Regions from separate parts of the Paenibacillus sp. FSL R7-0189 genome, predicted to be linked through region 1. Evidence: riboswitches for the same ligand, from Rfam matches in the RefSeq annotation. Region 1 holds a riboswitch; each other region holds the start of a gene.
What was found. Region 1 has a riboswitch for cyclic di-GMP ahead of MKY63_RS08005 (choice-of-anchor A family protein). Riboswitches for the same ligand answer to the same signal wherever they lie in the genome.

Region 1 (4,441 bases):
AGGTGGATTTAAGGGAATGGATCAATGGGAACGAATATGATTTTGGCGACTATAGCGAAGGACGGTTTGCCTGGAAGCTTGAAGGGGTTCATCCATTAAGCCATCCAATTCCAGCTAAAGGTCGGCTAAGCTTGTGGGAGCACTCTAATCACTTCTGAACAGCGAATGATATTTTTAATGTAATTTTTATGTGCCTATCAGCTTTTTTTCAGGTTCGAGGTATATATTGAAGACACCAAACACCCCCCAGTGTTTTGTGGTATATCTCTCTCAGGTCTTGCCAACTCCCATGGTAAGGCCTATTTTTTTGTTCGCTAATTGATGGGGGGAGAGTAGAGCGGCTTCTATACAGCTTTATTTAATTTGAAACTGTTCTTCGTAACTCTTAAAAGAGGAAATATCCAGCCCTAGGTATCTGCGCATATGGATGGCAGCCTGAGCCGCAACAATGTCATTCAACAGCAGCATTCGTTCGTGATAGCCACGACATATATACTTGGCTTCAATTCCCGTATTAAGTCTGTTTTGCTCATACACCTTGATTCCCCGTCTTCTCATTTCTGCACGAACATCCCTTAGATCTGTTGTAGCTACTGCAGCAGCTGTTCCAAGCACCTCCAGATAAGGGGCGGGTGTTCGTAAGTGTGTAGATAAAATGGCGGAGTCCCGTTCGAAAGCTGATAAAATCATCGGAAGCAATAAATAAGATTTCACCAGCATGTTGTCCCTGCTTTCTGCTCTATGCATGAATCTCATCACCTCTAATAGGAACGTATATTCGTATTCTACCCCGATATTCCAAAAATAATCAATGGTATTTCTAAACAGCTTATCCAATGTGATTAAATTCATAACTAAATAACGAAGAATAAATTATATTAAAATTGTAATAATAAAAAATTAATGTATCGGACGTACATAAAGGAGAATTATGATGGAAAAAGAGGGCAGCCTCCAGCGTGGATTGTTTTTTGGTTTAATTCTGAGTGTTCCCTTATGGATATCCATATTGGGCTATATACAGTTACTTTAAAATTTAATGAAAAACCTTATGCGAAGCGCCTTTAGGCGCTTTTTTTTGTATGGTAATAATGAGCGGAATCATCGAAAGGAATTGATTGACAATTGTGGGTGTCGGGCGCTAAACTGTTATTAATTCAAAAAGTATTAAAAGTCATAGACGGTTATTGGAGAGAATGCTTCGGCTACCAGTTCTGGACTTGCAGTGTAATACATATATATAGTCATGATAATAGCAAACCGTCTGAAAGGGCGGGACGCAAAGTCCAGGAGTCTAAAGTGTCTTAAAGGCACAATGACCGTCCGACTGCCATGAGAAGGGAATTCCACTTCTTTTTGGCGGTCTTTTTTGTTGTTAGGTCCTTTAGAGTTTCTGGTAATTATTCTGATTAATATAAATCATAGTTTTAGGAGGTGTGCCATTTGAAAAGAAGAATAAGACCGTTACTCTCGCTTGTATTAGCTGGGATTTTGACGGTAGGTAGTGGGCTTTCCTCATTAGGAGCTGGAGTTGCTGGAGCTAGTAGTTCTTCTACATTGGGAATTGCAGGGGTCTACAACGTGTTTATTCTAGGGGATATAACAACGGTTTCGGATACGGAAGGAAGGTTTGCTGCTGGAGGTAACGTTAACTTAACCAACTATAGTGTTGGAGATAGGTTGACCGCTGCTGAGGTTTCCTTGACTGACACACTTGTTGTTGGAGGGAATCTTACTTTCAACGGAGGTACTGTTTATGGGAATATCGTGCACGGGGGAGATTTTTCAGGGAATGTAACGCTCCTCAAGGGAGGTACAAAAAGACAGGGGAGTACGATTGACTTTTCAGCCGTAGGTCAGTCTTTGAAGGACAAATCAGCAGAACTTGCAGCATTGCCGGCGAATGGAACAACAGTGTACCAATATGGCAGTCTTACCCTGACAGGTACAGATCCTGCGGTCAATGTTTTTAATGTTCCAGGAGATAACGTCTCTAATACCTACGGAATTACAATAAATGTTCCTTCAGGATCTACAGCAATTATTAATATTGATGGTTCTAACGTAAAAATGAAAAACTTCGGATTTCTACCTAATAACGTGTTGAACAGCAAGAAAATTTTGCTTAACTTTAGCCAAGCTGCGTATATTGATATGGCAGGCATAGGTGTAATGGGAAGCATACTTGCCCCCTATGCTCATGTTGATTTTATTAATGGTCAGATTAACGGTACTTTAGTGGCGGCTTCACTCAAAGGGACTGGTGGTGGTGAATTTCACCACTATCCATACGATGGTGATGAACCTGGACCAACGCCGACACCAACGCCAACAGTGACACCAACGCCAACGCCAACAGTGACACCAACGCCAACGCCGACAGTGACACCAACGCCAACGCCGACAGTGACACCAACGCCAACGCCGACAGTGACACCAACGCCAACGCCGACAGTGACACCAACGCCAACGCCAACAGTGACACCAACGCCAACGCCAACAGTGACACCAACGCCAACGCCGACAGTGACACCAACGCCAACGCCAACAGTGACGCCAACACCAACACCATGTCCGACACCGACGCCAACGCCTACGTCAACACCAACAGTGACGCCGACACCGACGCCAACAGTGACACCAACACCGACACCGACAGTGACACCAACACCAACACCGACACCGACAGTGACGCCAACACCAACGCCGACGCCAACAGTGACACCAACGCCAACGCCGACAGTGACACCAACGCCTACGCCAACAGTGACGCCGACACCAACACCAACGCCGACGCCGACGCCAACACCAACGCCAACAGTGACACCAACGCCAACAGTGACACCAACGCCGACGCTAACGCCAACAGTGACACCAACGCCGACGCCAACAGTGACGCCGACACCAACGCCAACGCCAGAAGCAACACCGACACCACGGTAACACCAGAAGCAACACCGACACCGACGGTAACGCCTGAAGCAACACCGACACCGACGGTAACGCCAGAGGTAACACCGACACCGACGGTAACGCCTGAAGCAACACCGACACCGACAGTAACACCAGAAGCAACACCGACACCGACGGTAACGCCAGAAGCAACACCGACACCGACGGTAACGCCAGAGGTAACACCGACTCCAGAGGTAACGCCTGAAGCAACACCGACACCGACAGTAACACCAGAAGCAACACCGACACCGACGGTAACGCCAGAGGTAACACCAACTCCAGAGGTAACACCAACGTCGACACCAGAGACTTCGGTGTTCCCGACACCAACGCCATCATCCGTAATTGGCACTATAGTTCTTGCAGAAGATCCTGTGCCGCTTGGGCCTGTAGCTTCGCCGATACCAGCGCCAGTACCAACACCGTCGAATAGCACAGAAGTACTTGTTGATGATGATGAGATCCCATTAGGTCCGGTACCGGCAGTGACACCAACGCCAACACCAACACCTGATGAAATCATCGTAGTGGACGATACGATCCCATTAGGTAAGCCACCTGTGAAGGAATTGCCAAAAACGGGTGAATCAAGTCCTGCACCTTACTATGTAGCAGGTTTAGGTTTTGCACTTATCGGATTATTAATGAGAACCAAGTTCTCCAAAAAGAATAAATAATAAACGGTAGAGCAACATAGAGTCGCTTTCGGGGGGTGTCCCGATGGCGGCTCTATTTGTATGTCATGATTGCGATAGTTTGGTGCATTCTAAGTAGATGGTATACTCTTGTTGCAAAAGAAATGAAGAGGGGATGGCGAAGGCGAATTGATATGGTTCATTATTAGCGCTGTAATCATCATAGGGATTCTAATCTATGTGGGATTTTTCTTCTATGGTATTGCTATTAAACGAGCGCCAAAGGTATTTCTAAGTAATAATCCTAATCTGAAGGCTGATCCTCCGGTTGCCGGAGCTTCTTGGGGGGAGGGGAAGGATTGGGTCTCTCGCCAGAGCTTCGAGAATATTGAGATCGTATCTGCAGATGGACTTAAACTAAGAGGTTTCTTACTCCAATCTAATCGTGCTGCGGGACGCACAGCCATTCTAGCCCACGGTTATTCAGGTAAAGCAAAGGATATGGGGGCGTACGCCAAAATCTACTACGAGAACTTAGGCTTTAACATCCTAATTCCCGATGCAAGGGGGCATGGAGATAGCGCAGGGGATTACATTGGTTTTGGTTGGCCGGAACGAAAAGATTATTTGCAATGGATTGAATACATGATTAAAAAGACTAGGTCTAGTGCTCAAATTGTGCTTCACGGTGTTTCTATGGGCGGTGCTACAGTGCTAATGACCTCAGGGGAAGATCTTCCGCCGCAGGTAAAAGCTATTGTTGCGGACTGCGCTTATACCTCAGTAAAAGCACAATTATCTTACCAACTACGGCGCATGTATCGTTTGCCAAGTTTCCCTTTCGTTCAAAG
Region 2 (4,441 bases), 120 kb from region 1:
GGCGTCCCATTTTTCAAAATGGTAGCGAAGGCTAACGTTTCAGCCAGTGCCCAGTCGACCTTTTCACCCTCATTCAGTGCATCTTTACGACGTTGTAAAATGCGCTCCAGCTTCGGATAAACCTGGAATCCAGCTGGAACCGTCAACAGTTCACGATTGATCTCCTGCAGGCTGGAGATGGATACCGCTGTAGTGTTTGCCGCTGCGCGGTCCGTTTGTAGAGGAATGAAGGCTTTGGGTTCTTTTTTCTTATGATTGCCTTCCTTCATATTATCGTACGCACGCTGCAATACGCTTTCTGCTTCAGCATTCATCTTTTGTACGTCTTCGGCGGTAAGAACCTTTTCGTTTTTCAGTCTCTCTGCATAAACCTTGTAGACGGTTGGATGATTGCGAACCTTGCCGTAGACAATAGGTTGTGTGGTTTCAGGATCATCCATTTCGTTGTGACCATGACGGCGGTAGCCGATGAGATCAATTACGAAATCTTTTTTGAATTGATGGCGGTATGCGCTAGCTAAACGTACGGCTGCTACGCAGGCCTCTGGGTCATCAGCGTTGACATGGACTATCGGGATTTCATACCCTTTGGCAATGTCACTCGCATAATGCGTAGAACGGGAATCTTCACTTTCAGTCGTAAAACCAATTCGGTTATTAACAATGATATGGATCGTCCCACCATTTTGATAACCTTGAAGTTTGCCGATATTAAGCGTTTCTGCAACAATTCCTTCACCTGGAAAAGCAGCATCACCATGCATCAGCACCGCCATAGCTTTACTGGTATCAATCTTCGGCAGTCCTGCAGTGCTCCGATCTTCTTGTGCGGCACGAGTGAAACCTTCCACGACAGGATTGACGAATTCCAAGTGACTTGGGTTATTCGCTAGTGTTATTCTTGTGCGTACGGTTTCTCCTTCACGGACAGCACGGTCTGCACCGAGATGGTATTTCACATCACCTGTCCAGCCATAGTTAATGCCTGTGGAGCCTTCGGAAGGGAAAAGCTCCTTGTTCGGAGAATGATGAAACTCTGAAAATATGATATCATAAGGTTTGCCCAAAATATGTGCAAGAACGTTGAGGCGACCGCGATGCGCCATGCCCATCAAAATATGCTCTGCACCGTCATGTGCAGCAGCGCGTACGATTTCGTCTAACATCGGCACAAGAGCATCATTGCCTTCAAGACTGAAACGCTTCTGACCTACAAAAGTCTTGTGGAGGAAGGTTTCAAATTGCTCTACCTGAATCAGGCGGTTCAGGAGCTCTTTGCGTTCTGTATTATTTAGGGGTGCTGGTGAGCTGGTGGATTCTGCCTGTCTATTTAGCCATTGCAGTTCTTTTTCTTCATGCACATGCCCGAATTCATAGGCGATAGTCTTGGTGTATGCCTGACGCATACGTTGCACGGCATCCCACCCGGTATGCACATCATTCGGCGCATTTTCCCATATAAGCGTGGCAGGCAGTGCAATCAGGTCTTCGCGGGTCAGCCCATAGGTTTCAGGCTCAAGATATTTTGCCATGGGATTCTGATCGCGTACCAGCGGATCAATTTCAGCGGCCATATGGCCATATATACGAATATTGGCGATTAGCTTGGAAGCTCTTACTGCTTTTCTAAGCCATTCGGTGTCTCCCGAGATGCGCGGCTGAGGAGCCGGTTCGCTATCCGGAGTTAGGGGAGGGGGTCCCGAATTTGTAAAAAGCTCGCGATAATTATTTTCTACGGTGGAGGGATCTTTCACAAACTGTTCATATCTTTCTTGAATGTAGCCTAAATTGGGTCCGTAATACTTACTCCAAATGGATTCGTTATAGGGCTCTTTGGCTGCCATGAATACATCCTCCTTAACGGATGAACTCCATACGTGACATTTTGTGTCAACGCTTACTGGAGCTGTGATGATTGCGGTTTCATTTCTCATCTTATTGTGCTACTTTCAGCCACTGTAATCAATTCATTCTTTCGTCCAATACGTTCGCAAAATGGTATAGGTTAGCTTGTTCTAATGAAAAGAAGGGTGTTTCTTCTCATTACCCATTCTAAAGGCCTATTAAAATGATTCTATTATCCTTATTTTTAACTATTAGGTCAGTAAATATTTATTTTGCTAGTACAATTTATTTTATGTAACGGACGAGTATCGTGATAATCGGACAAGATCTTTGAAAAAAAATCTTTTATTTTTCGTTTTTAAAATAGAAAGTAACCAGGAATCGACACACTTTTCCGCTTTCTTTTTGTATAATGTTATTGCAGATAGTAATTTTATAGTTTTTTAAGCAGATCCTTTCGTGAAAAGGGTCCAGTAAAAGGTAAACTTGCCGAAAGGCAGGGGCACAAAGTCGCGGGTCTAAGGTAGAGATACTATGACAGCCGGATTGCCTGGGGACGTAAAATCTTAGGGGGAGATTTTTTGGAAAAGTCCAACCAGGGTAGCAACAGAGAACAGCAGTTTATTGATCTGGATCAAGAGTGGGTACATTTATTATTAGCAGCTAAGAAGGCTGGCATTAAGGCAGATGAAATCCGCCAGTTCTTTCATGAGAAAACTGTGCAGATCGTGCAGTAATACATTAGAGGGGTTACATATCGAAAAAGGGCACAGCGGTTCTTCGCTGTGTCCTTTTTCGATATGATTTAGTAGAAGAGAGGATCGTACCAGATTAGTAGGAAGTATTAATCCTTTTGATCGAGCTTCCATTTCTGATAGTCCAGAAATTCTTTGAATTCGCGTTTGCTAATGCCTGAGTCCATAGCTTCCTGCACCAATCGGAACCATTCCGAATCTAAATGTGATTCCTCTGCATCATTTGGTTCTCCATAGAGTAGGGCATGAATGGATACCTGAAGCGCGTCAGCGATCTTTTCGATAAACTGGATGGATGGATTGGATTGGATGTTTCTCTCCACGTTGCTAAGATACGACTTAGCCACATCTGCTCTGTCCGCAAGCTCAGATAGGGAGAAACCCTTGTCTAGGCGGAGCTGCTGGATACGTTGGCCCATATTCTGTGGCACTATGCTGACGCCCCTCCGTAATTTTTGTTATTAGTATAGCAAATATCAATAAATCGGACAAAGTTTATTGTAAAGAGAAGAGCAGCAATCTGCTTATCCGTGGCCGGATTCAGGATCTGCTGCTCTTCGAGTATTTTATTAAATTACTTTATTGATCTTAGTAGTCTTTTTTCGCACCTTGTTTAGCTACGAAATCCCAAGTCAGTGTTAAGCTATCGCCTTGGAAAATATTTTGATCTTGGTTATTTTCCACAAATTCGAATTGGACGGAGAAGCTGTCATTGGTACCGGCTTTAATACCGGATGCTTCGGTAAAGAGTTGATCCCAACCTGTATTTTTTACGAGATCCGGATGCTGACTTTTTAAAGCAGCAAGTGTAGTCTCATAAACTACATTTTCAGGAGAGACGATAGGTACTCCTTTATCATTATTTCTAAGGAATTTAACTTTAATGAACTCGGCTAAATCCAGGTAGTTATCTCCTTTAGCATCCGTGATTTGAGTCGATGTATTCAGAATGATAGATCCGATATCGAGCGAACCATCGTTTTTCAATTTGAAGGATTTAGTTACAGTATCACCTGGTTTCAGGTTAGGAATATTAACGATGACAGAAGGGTCGGAGTTCAGATCGAGTGTACCCGCTGCGAATGTAGCTGTGCTTTGCGCAGTGTCGCTAAAGTATGCGAAGGTTCCTCCGCCGATTAATGATAAACCCAGTGCTGCAGATGCTACGCCAAGACCCAATGTTTTCTTGATACCCATAATAAAATTCCTCCTCAAATTTGTGTTTGAATTTTTTATAAAATTTATATATTGTATCTTCCGGTTCGTAAGCGGAAGTGGACAATCAACTTAGGGCTGTGTTTCTGTTGGGGGCGGTGAGGCTGGCAGTAGGGCAGCATTTTTCTTTTCTAATGCAGCTACAGCCTTCCAAGAGGTATACAGAGCATAGAGCAGAAGCATCAAGCCAGGCACGATCATGAGGACTACACTTCCAGCTTTGGAAACCGCGAAATTCATAGCGTAACCGACATAGGGTACAGTGACCCCGGTATACTGAGCTACAACATTCGCAGAACTGGTAGGGTTCATGTCGGGTGCGTCGTTGTTATCGCCTTTAGTGCGATAAACAGCTTCACCAGTAGCGTTATTGACGGTCGCTTCTACAATCCGGTGAGTAATGAGCAGATTATCTTCGTTCCTAAAGGTGATGACATCGCCTGGTTTGAAACGATTCATATCCCCTCCGGGTTTTAATGCGACAATTGAGCCTGTCTGAATTCCTGGTTCCATCGATCCTGAGAGTACGGTTTTGATCTCATATCCGAAGAAAGCAGGTTCACCACCGGAGGCCTTGGATAACACTACGGCTGCCACCAGCAGAATAAAGATCACAAGCATTAAGC
Region 3 (4,441 bases), 560 kb from region 1:
CACCCACAGTAGATTATTTAGCTTGTGTGTGTTTACAAAACGATCATAGACAATACTCCACAGCTCTGAAAAATTGTCCTTTTTCCCCCACCAAAACCAACCACCATTCATTTCATGGTAAGGTCGCCATAAGACCGGAACTCCGGCATCACGCAGCTGACCCAAATATCCAGCAACCTCGTCTAGATCTGAGATTAGCCTCTTATACTGAGCTGTCCCAGGTGTAACATAAGCATTAAATTTCTCTTGACTGAGACTTCTGTTTACATTGGACCACTCTGGAGAGGTTCCCGGTAAGCTCTGATGGAAGGTCATCGCTACAATGCCACCCTCTTGATGCCATTCAATTGCACTGTCTATAACAGCTTGCCGCTGTTCTGCGATCGTCTCTTCGGATTGATTATTAATCGCCCCTAATTCATAACCATGTAGAACAGCATTTTGTCCCGAAGTATTCTTCAGCTTATGAACCAGTTCATCTGGACTTTCTAGATAATCATGCTGGCCGGACAAGATCCCTTTGCCACGTAGATTTACCAAATTACTTAGCAGTTGCTTGGCTTCTTCAGAAGCCGAAGGATTACTTGGTATAGCCGGAGGTAGGGAGGAAGAAACACTCATAGCCTTCGGAAGACTTTTAACCTCTCCCCAAGGCAGCAAGGAAAAAATAATAAAGACCGGTAACATAGTAAACAACAATCTGTTTTTCTTATAATATTTACGCAAATAAATCCTCCTTTCGGTAGCTGTACTGCCTCCACAGGTGTTAAAAACATACCTGTTATCGGACAATCGTCTTCTGACCTAATGAGGACTATAGCTTAGTAGCTCTGCAATAACGCAGAGCCACTAAGGATCGACCTTTAATTTTCATCAATCAGGAGACATCCGGAAGAAAAAGTGCACTTGCTGGAACTGTCTCTTTAGCTTGACTAGCACTTTCCCACATCAAGCGGACTCTCGCATCGCCTTCATTCTCGTAATACTCCACCTTGATATCATATAGCTGGCCAGCCTTCAGCGTTATAGTGCCCTTACGCTCAGTACCACTTTGCTTAGTCCAACTATCAATCACGGATTCCCCATTCACCCAGACACGGATACCATCATCTGAGGTAGTGTAAAATGTATATTGCTCATTATATAATGGCTTAATTTTACCGCTCCAACGTATGGAGAACCGATCAATCCCGAGGGCGGCATCCGGGGAGCCTTGCCGCCAATTGAAATCGATTATTGCATCAGTTCTGTTAAGAGTTGCTGCTCCCGACAATTGCATGTTGTTGTAATACTCTCCTGCAAGCCCCTTCGCGAGAGGAATTGCTGCCTCCCCCTCTTCTTCAGAAGGTGCCGGCGCTGGTGCGGCGCTAGGTGTCGGTGCCAGACCAGTATTTAATTTATCTCTGGTCAGGGTATAGTTGCTATTCATAAATGTTTTAATTGTTTCTGCACTGTTATTCTCGTAAAGCATTTTTCCCCAGCTCATCATATACGTCCATTTACTTTGCGATTGCTGAAGCTTCTCCAGATTAGGCATTTCACCATTTTCCCCGATCGCAATCGGTTTGCCTGCGGCTAGACTCAATAAGCTGTCATAGTATTTTTGCTGGTAATCATTTTCGTATATATCTGCTGCCAGAATATCTACTTTATCAGCACCTGGATAAGTTAGCGCATAAGGATCTGACCAAACATTGGGAGCATTCGGACTCCATACCCATAACAAATTATTTAATTTATGAACGTTAACAAAACGGTCATACATAATATTCCATAGTTTAGAAAAGTTATTTTTCTTCCCCCACCAGAACCAGTTCCCGTTCATTTCATGATAGGGTCTCCAAAGCACCGGAACGTTGGCATCGCGCAAGCTTTTTAAAGAGACGGCCACCTTATCAAGCTCAGCGATCAGATTGTTATATTGCTTGGTACCCGGTGTAACGTAACTATCGAACTCACTCTGGCTAAGTGTTTTTTTCACATTATCCCAGTCATAAGAGGTGCCCGGCAGGTTAGCATGAAAAGTCATAGCTACGATCCCGCCCGCTTTATTCCAGTTGATGGCGCTGTTCACCACATTTTGACGTTGCCAAGCCATCGTTGCTTCGGACTGACCACTGATCGCACCCATTTCATAACCGTGAAGAGCCGCATATTGTCCGCTGGTTCCCTTCAGCATATTGTTAATTTCATCTGGACTTTCTAAATAGTCATGTTGACCGGCAATAATACCTTTTCCTGAGATCGAGTAAAAATAGTTAAGCAGCTTTACGGCTTCAGGTGAGGCACCTGGGGTAACTGGCGTTCCAGAATTTGAAGCAGCTATGACAACAGACGGCGAAATTCCAACAGCAAGCGGAAGTGCAGTCAGAAACAGGACGAGTGACAGAAATGCACCAAACAATCGATACGTACGGTAAGCTTTCAAAATAATCTCCCTTTCGGTAGCCAGGCTGCCACTCTTTCGAAGGCCCTATAGCTTTGCGTCCCTACCTTTCGATAGGTTTGCCTTTTCAATTTAAGAGAAATAATCTCTCTTACCGTAAGTATCGACGACAATTAATGATATATTTAGTGTTTTTATGACTTTTTTTGATAATTGAGTCAATTTACCTGTTTCAAGAAATTTTGAATTGGTTAAATAGATAGGTTAGACCTATGAAATGAATTGTTGTAGTTCTATATCATTCCAGTCTAAAGTAATACGTATGTTATCTTCTTCTACTAATTCAGACCCCGTCTGTACCTCTATAAACTCAACATCCGTCAAAGCAAGGATCGCGTGCTTCGTTCCTTCCGGTATACGTACCACGTCCCCAGCCTTCACATTATGTTTTTTCTCATTCAGCACAATACTTGCTTCGCCGCTGACGATTGTCCAAATTTCACTACGCTTGCGATGTAATTGATAGCTGATATTATTCCCCTCGGATATAAAAATCCGTTTGGTCAGCACTTCATTGCCTTCATCATATTTCACATAATCAATAACTTTGTAATGACCCCAACGGCGTTCCTCGTACATCGGTCTTTGTTCAAAGGTCTTCAGCACTTCTTTAATCCGTGGGCTCTCAGCTTTATGGGTAACTAGAATCCCATCCGGGCTAGCCGCAATGATCAGATCCTTCGCACCAATTACCGTAATCGGAATGTCCAGCTCATTAATCAAGCAAGTCCCCTCAGAATCCGCCGTCACAAAACCTTTTCCTACATGCTTGCTGCTCATTTCCTCTGTCAGCGTATTCCACGTTCCAAGATCCTTCCAGAATCCATCATACGGCTGCACCACAATATGTTCTTCTTTCTCCACCACTTCATAATCAAAACTGATGGAAGACAATAGCTTATACTGCTTCTGCAATTCTTCATATCCTAAAGGCAACCCTTTACGCTGCAAAATATCTAACAAGTACCCTAAGCGGAAGGCAAACACTCCGCAATTCCACAAGGCATTTTGCTCGATGAGCTGTTCTGCTTGTATGCGGTCAGGTTTCTCTTGAAAGTGACTCACCTTCATAAAACCATTTTCCCCCGCCTCTTCGGTGGTAGGAATAATATATCCGTATTTCTCTGAGGCATGTTCAGGAACAACACCCATTAGAGCCAGATTTGCTCCACTTTCCAGCATGGTCCCCTCAAGCATAGCTATGGTATCGAAAAAAGATGCTTCTACATAAGGGTCAACAGGCAATATTGCTACCGTCTCCGCTGGAGAAACACCTGCCACTGAATAAAGATAGGTAGCTGTTAAGGCGATAGCCGGAAAAGTATCCCGACGCTCCGGTTCAACGATAATCGGCACATGACTTCCCAGTTGGCTTTGTATCATTTCTACTTGGCCACGGCCGGTGGCCAGATAAGATGATTCTGCCATCCCTGCTTCCTCCAGCTGTCTCCAGACACGTTGTACCATGGATTCTGGTTCACCTTGAGGGCTTTCAAGTACCTTTAGAAATTGCTTTGAACGTGAGTCGTTGGACAACGGCCATAACCGTTTACCTGAACCGCCTGATAGAAGTACCATTTTCATAGAATGAACCCTCCTTGAATGGAATGTATTAAAAGCTATGTCTTTGTTAGGTAGAATCCACTCCAAGGGATTTTGGACTTCCGATCGCTGTTATCCTCAGATTTCCTGATTGGACCGTCTCTCGCGGTAGAAATCCGAGGATAAAGGCGAACACTCCGTTTCTACAGTTCCAAATTCCCTTTCCGTTCTTAACCTAACCAACTACTTTTTAACAATGATCCATGCGCACCGGGCTGTACCAGCCGGAAGCGAGCACGTTTTTCTAAAGATTTGCTTCTGCTCCGGGGGAGGCAGCTGCAACTGCAAGAACAACTGCAACTACAAGAACAAGACTAGTTGCCACCACAGAGACAATGACAATGACAACTACAAATGCTACTGCGGTATATAATCAGAGTACCTAACTTTATA
Region 4 (4,441 bases), 180 kb from region 1:
AAACCTGAGTTTTGGAAGTTAAACTTCCGATTTGAATGTTCTCATTGCAGAGAACGATTCTCCATAGAAAGGAGGTGATCCAGCCGCACCTTCCGATACGGCTACCTTGTTACGACTTCACCCCAATCATCTACCCCACCTTCGGCGGCTGGCTCCCTTGCGGGTTACCCCACCGACTTCGGGTGTTGTAAACTCTCGTGGTGTGACGGGCGGTGTGTACAAGACCCGGGAACGTATTCACCGCGGCATGCTGATCCGCGATTACTAGCAATTCCGACTTCATGCAGGCGAGTTGCAGCCTGCAATCCGAACTGAGACCGGCTTTGATGGGATTGGCTCCACCTCGCGGCTTCGCTTCCCGTTGTACCGGCCATTGTAGTACGTGTGTAGCCCAGGTCATAAGGGGCATGATGATTTGACGTCATCCCCACCTTCCTCCGGTTTGTCACCGGCAGTCACTCTAGAGTGCCCAGCATTACCTGCTGGCAACTAAAGTTAAGGGTTGCGCTCGTTGCGGGACTTAACCCAACATCTCACGACACGAGCTGACGACAACCATGCACCACCTGTCTCCTCTGTCCCGAAGGCCGCCACTATCTCTAGTGGATTCAGAGGGATGTCAAGACCTGGTAAGGTTCTTCGCGTTGCTTCGAATTAAACCACATACTCCACTGCTTGTGCGGGTCCCCGTCAATTCCTTTGAGTTTCAGTCTTGCGACCGTACTCCCCAGGCGGAGTGCTTACTGTGTTAACTTCGGCACCAAGGGTATCGAAACCCCTAACACCTAGCACTCATCGTTTACGGCGTGGACTACCAGGGTATCTAATCCTGTTTGCTCCCCACGCTTTCGCGCCTCAGCGTCAGTTACAGCCCAGAAAGTCGCCTTCGCCACTGGTGTTCCTCCACATATCTACGCATTTCACCGCTACACGTGGAATTCCACTTTCCTCTTCTGTACTCAAGCCACCCAGTTTCCAGTGCGACCTCAGGTTGAGCCCAAGGTTTAAACACCAGACTTAAATAGCCGCCTGCGCGCGCTTTACGCCCAATAATTCCGGACAACGCTTGCCCCCTACGTATTACCGCGGCTGCTGGCACGTAGTTAGCCGGGGCTTTCTTCTCAGGTACCGTCACTCCGGTAGCAGTTACTCTACCGGACGTTCTTCCCTGGCAACAGAGCTTTACGATCCGAAAACCTTCATCACTCACGCGGCGTTGCTCCGTCAGGCTTTCGCCCATTGCGGAAGATTCCCTACTGCTGCCTCCCGTAGGAGTCTGGGCCGTGTCTCAGTCCCAGTGTGGCCGTTCACCCTCTCAGGTCGGCTACGCATCGTCGCCTTGGTGGGCCGTTACCCCACCAACTAGCTAATGCGCCGCAGGCCCATCCCTCAGTGACAGATTGCTCCGTCTTTCATTCTTCTCTCAGGAGAAAAAAGAAATTATCCGGTATTAGCTACCGTTTCCGGTAGTTATCCCAGTCTGAAGGGCAGGTTGCCTACGTGTTACTCACCCGTCCGCCGCTAAGTTACTTTGAAAGCAAGCTTTCAAAGTAACTCCGCTCGACTTGCATGTATTAGGCACGCCGCCAGCGTTCGTCCTGAGCCAGGATCAAACTCTCCAATTAGTATTGAAAAGAGCGATATGCTCATTTTGAAACATCTGACGAGAAAATTAATTCTCTAATTTGGATTTCACTTACGTGATTTCCTACTCACTCGTTGTTCAGTTTTCAAAGATCAAGTTCTCGTTGGCGCCGTTTAATGTCTCAGCAGCAACTCTTATAATATATCATGTTGTTTTCAGAAATGCAAGCTTTATTTTTCGAAGCTTTTTATCAGCCTCGTCTGTATCGCCTGTACGCTGTCTAACAACGCTTACCTATAATACCCCAACTATTAATAGAAAAGCAACCCCTAATATAAAAATAAACAACTAGCTTAATAATTAAGCTAGTTGTTTATTTAATAGAGTTATGTTTCTAGCGGCGAATTTAATAGTATTTTGCCGCAGTATATTTGCTTGAGGCTTTAATTAAATCGGTTTTCTTATCACTCTTTGCAAGTCCTGCATCCACTGTAGTATCAATGGTAACCCACTTCCCATTAAGCAATACTTCGTTCCAGGCATGATATTGCGTAACGTAGCTTGTATTCCCCATTACCAACTTAGCAGGAACATCTACACTCCGCAGCATTGCGGCAAAAAGAGAAGCGTAATCATAGCAAATCCCTTTTTTAGTAGTCAATGTCTTATCGATGCTTGGAATATAATCAGTAGTTACACTATTAGCAAGAGAGTAGTCATATTGTACATTCGCAACTACATAGTTATAGATCGCTTTAACTTTCTCTTCGTCTGTTGTTTTGCCTTGTACTAATTGTTTAGCTTTGACAATCGCTTTATCAGAAGAACTCCATTTCACATTCTGTACGGAGCCCAAATATACGGAATTCGAGTCACTCATGGTTACGTCTACTACTTCGGAATATAACGCTTTGTATTTATTACCAGTTGTGTTCTCCAGAACAGAAACCTTATAAGTCCCATTTCCTTGTTGCAAAGGGAAGTCCTCAGCTTGTCCAGAAGCATACAGGTTATAGGTATAGCTGCTGTTATCTTTGGTGATCATGAGTTTGATTCTTTTATCTTTCGGAATATCATAGTTAATACCAATAACACCTTGAGCCACTTTGGATGTAATCAACCAGCTTGCATCTGCACTTGCAGCTTGAGCTGAACTTACCGGAACTGAAGTCATGAGGACGAACAACGCCACCAGCATAAAATAAACCTTTTTCACGGATAAAACTCCTTTCGGTAGCTGGCTGCCATCCTTTCGGGAAGGCCCTTTAGCTTTGCGTCCCTACCTTTCGATAGGTTTGCCGTTATCGTATAAGCTCTATCTGTTCTAGCTTTACTAGATATAATTGATAGAATCCATTTGAAACAAACAAAAAAAGCCTCTTCATTCGGTAGCTGGCTGCCATCCTTTCGGGAAAAGGCCCTTTAGCTTTGCGTCCCTACCTTTCGGAAGGTTTGCCGTTATCGTGTTTAGCTTTTATAGTATAATACTATCATATTTATAGTTGTGAACAAGACCTAATTTACTAGATTACCCATTATTTTATAAATATCTCCCGGTATTTGTGTTTTCTTGTCATTCACTATTCTCATTTTGTTAATTTAGCATGAACAATCAGCCGATGCGTTGGATTCACTAGCGGATCACATGTAATCAGAGTAAGAATCTTATCCTTGTCATTCCCGTCAAGAACGGAGACATCACTCGGATCTACAACAGAAATATCGTATACCTCATAGTTAAACACCTGATCACTAGTCTTTACCGTGATAACATCCCCCACAACAACCTCATTCAATCTGTTAAACAAACGACCCGTAGTTCTAGCCCGATGCGCCGCGATTGCAGCATTTCCGATCTCTCCAAGGGGTGCCGTTTCTTTCATATGGGCTGCAGCATGTTTCATATTAGCTTTTGTAGCCCCTTCTAATACAGGCAGCTTCAAATCAATCTTACCGATTTCAATTAGTGCGATTACTTTGCCACCGACCTCAATCTCCGGTTCAGGCTTTTCTGTCTCTTGGGGTTGGGGCTGTGCCTGAGCATCCAGAACCGATTCCTCTGCTAACAGCTGAGTAACTTCAGCATACCTGCTCTTCAAATCTGGCTGGGGAGTACTATCGGCAGTGCTTAGTTCAGCCGTTTCTAATAACTTCTCCTGCTGCCTGTCGTTGTACCATTCGTTAGCTGTCGGATATAACATGATAAGTATCCCAGCCAGTATGAGTAGATAGGAGAATTTACGCAATGTTATTCACCTCCGTATATTGTTTCTATGGTTATATACAAATCAAGCAGAAACAGCTACTTGCCTTTAAGCATAGCAACTCCTTCTGCCTGAAATTAATGTTTAAAATACCCATTTACGACTTCCAAAGAAATTGATGATCACCGTGATAAAGGTAACCAGCACCTTGGAGATCAAGACTTGAATACCTAGTCTGTCTGTCAACAGATGCATTAGCAGCAGTGATATTCCGAGCACTACCAGATTCAGCACGATAAACTTGACCAGCTGCACGCGGTCGAAGCCTTCTTTATTCCCCCGGTTGCGATCACGAAAGGTTACTTTTTTATTCAAAATAAAGCTATTCGCCGTACCTGCACTATAGGAGATCACCTGCGCCAATGCGTATACCATCCCTAGTGAATTCAACAATGTAAAAATCACAAAATCAATCAGCGTATTGAGTAAACCTACGGCATTAAATTTGAGGAACTGTATGAATGCAGCGCGCAAGTTCTTATCTGACATCATTGTGGTCCTTCCGGCGGTCCAGTTGTTCTTCGTTCTGGTAGCCTTTAGTCTCACTAACAATATATAGCGGTCTATCTTTAGACTCGTCATAAATCCGTCC

Region 2: it holds a riboswitch for cyclic di-GMP, as region 1 does, so the genes downstream of both, MKY63_RS08550 (anti-repressor SinI family protein) here and MKY63_RS08005 (choice-of-anchor A family protein) in region 1, are expected to answer to the same signal.
Region 3: it holds a riboswitch for cyclic di-GMP, as region 1 does, so the genes downstream of both, MKY63_RS05680 (glycosyl hydrolase) here and MKY63_RS08005 (choice-of-anchor A family protein) in region 1, are expected to answer to the same signal.
Region 4: it holds a riboswitch for cyclic di-GMP, as region 1 does, so the genes downstream of both, MKY63_RS07235 (transglutaminase-like domain-containing protein) here and MKY63_RS08005 (choice-of-anchor A family protein) in region 1, are expected to answer to the same signal.

What each region holds. Positions count from the first base shown of each region.
Region 1 covers NZ_CP150223.1:1,866,000-1,870,440, reverse strand. The annotation lists gene MKY63_RS08015 (ASCH domain-containing protein) at 1-158, shown strand, start outside; gene MKY63_RS08010 (hypothetical protein) at 355-747, opposite strand; cyclic di-GMP riboswitch class I at 1,245-1,335, shown strand; gene MKY63_RS08005 (choice-of-anchor A family protein) at 1,444-2,943, shown strand; gene MKY63_RS08000 (LPXTG cell wall anchor domain-containing protein) at 3,270-3,632, shown strand; gene MKY63_RS07995 (alpha/beta hydrolase) at 3,780-4,441, shown strand, end outside.
Region 2 covers NZ_CP150223.1:1,987,818-1,992,258, reverse strand. The annotation lists gene MKY63_RS08555 (2-oxoglutarate dehydrogenase E1 component) at 1-1,844, opposite strand, end outside; cyclic di-GMP riboswitch class I at 2,315-2,399, shown strand; gene MKY63_RS08550 (anti-repressor SinI family protein) at 2,427-2,582, shown strand; gene MKY63_RS08545 (helix-turn-helix domain-containing protein) at 2,690-3,019, opposite strand; gene MKY63_RS08540 (TasA family protein) at 3,189-3,797, opposite strand; gene MKY63_RS08535 (signal peptidase I) at 3,888-4,441, opposite strand, start outside.
Region 3 covers NZ_CP150223.1:1,306,850-1,311,290, forward strand. The annotation lists gene MKY63_RS05675 (glycosyl hydrolase) at 1-726, opposite strand, end outside; gene MKY63_RS05680 (glycosyl hydrolase) at 878-2,428, opposite strand; cyclic di-GMP riboswitch class I at 2,441-2,520, opposite strand; gene MKY63_RS05685 (sugar phosphate nucleotidyltransferase) at 2,657-4,030, opposite strand.
Region 4 covers NZ_CP150223.1:1,686,155-1,690,595, forward strand. The annotation lists rRNA gene MKY63_RS07230 (16S ribosomal RNA) at 68-1,625, opposite strand; gene MKY63_RS07235 (transglutaminase-like domain-containing protein) at 1,992-2,801, opposite strand; cyclic di-GMP riboswitch class I at 2,815-2,895, opposite strand; cyclic di-GMP riboswitch class I at 2,970-3,052, opposite strand; gene MKY63_RS07240 (class D sortase) at 3,172-3,831, opposite strand; gene MKY63_RS07245 (GtrA family protein) at 3,934-4,341, opposite strand; gene MKY63_RS07250 (glycosyltransferase family 2 protein) at 4,328-4,441, opposite strand, start outside.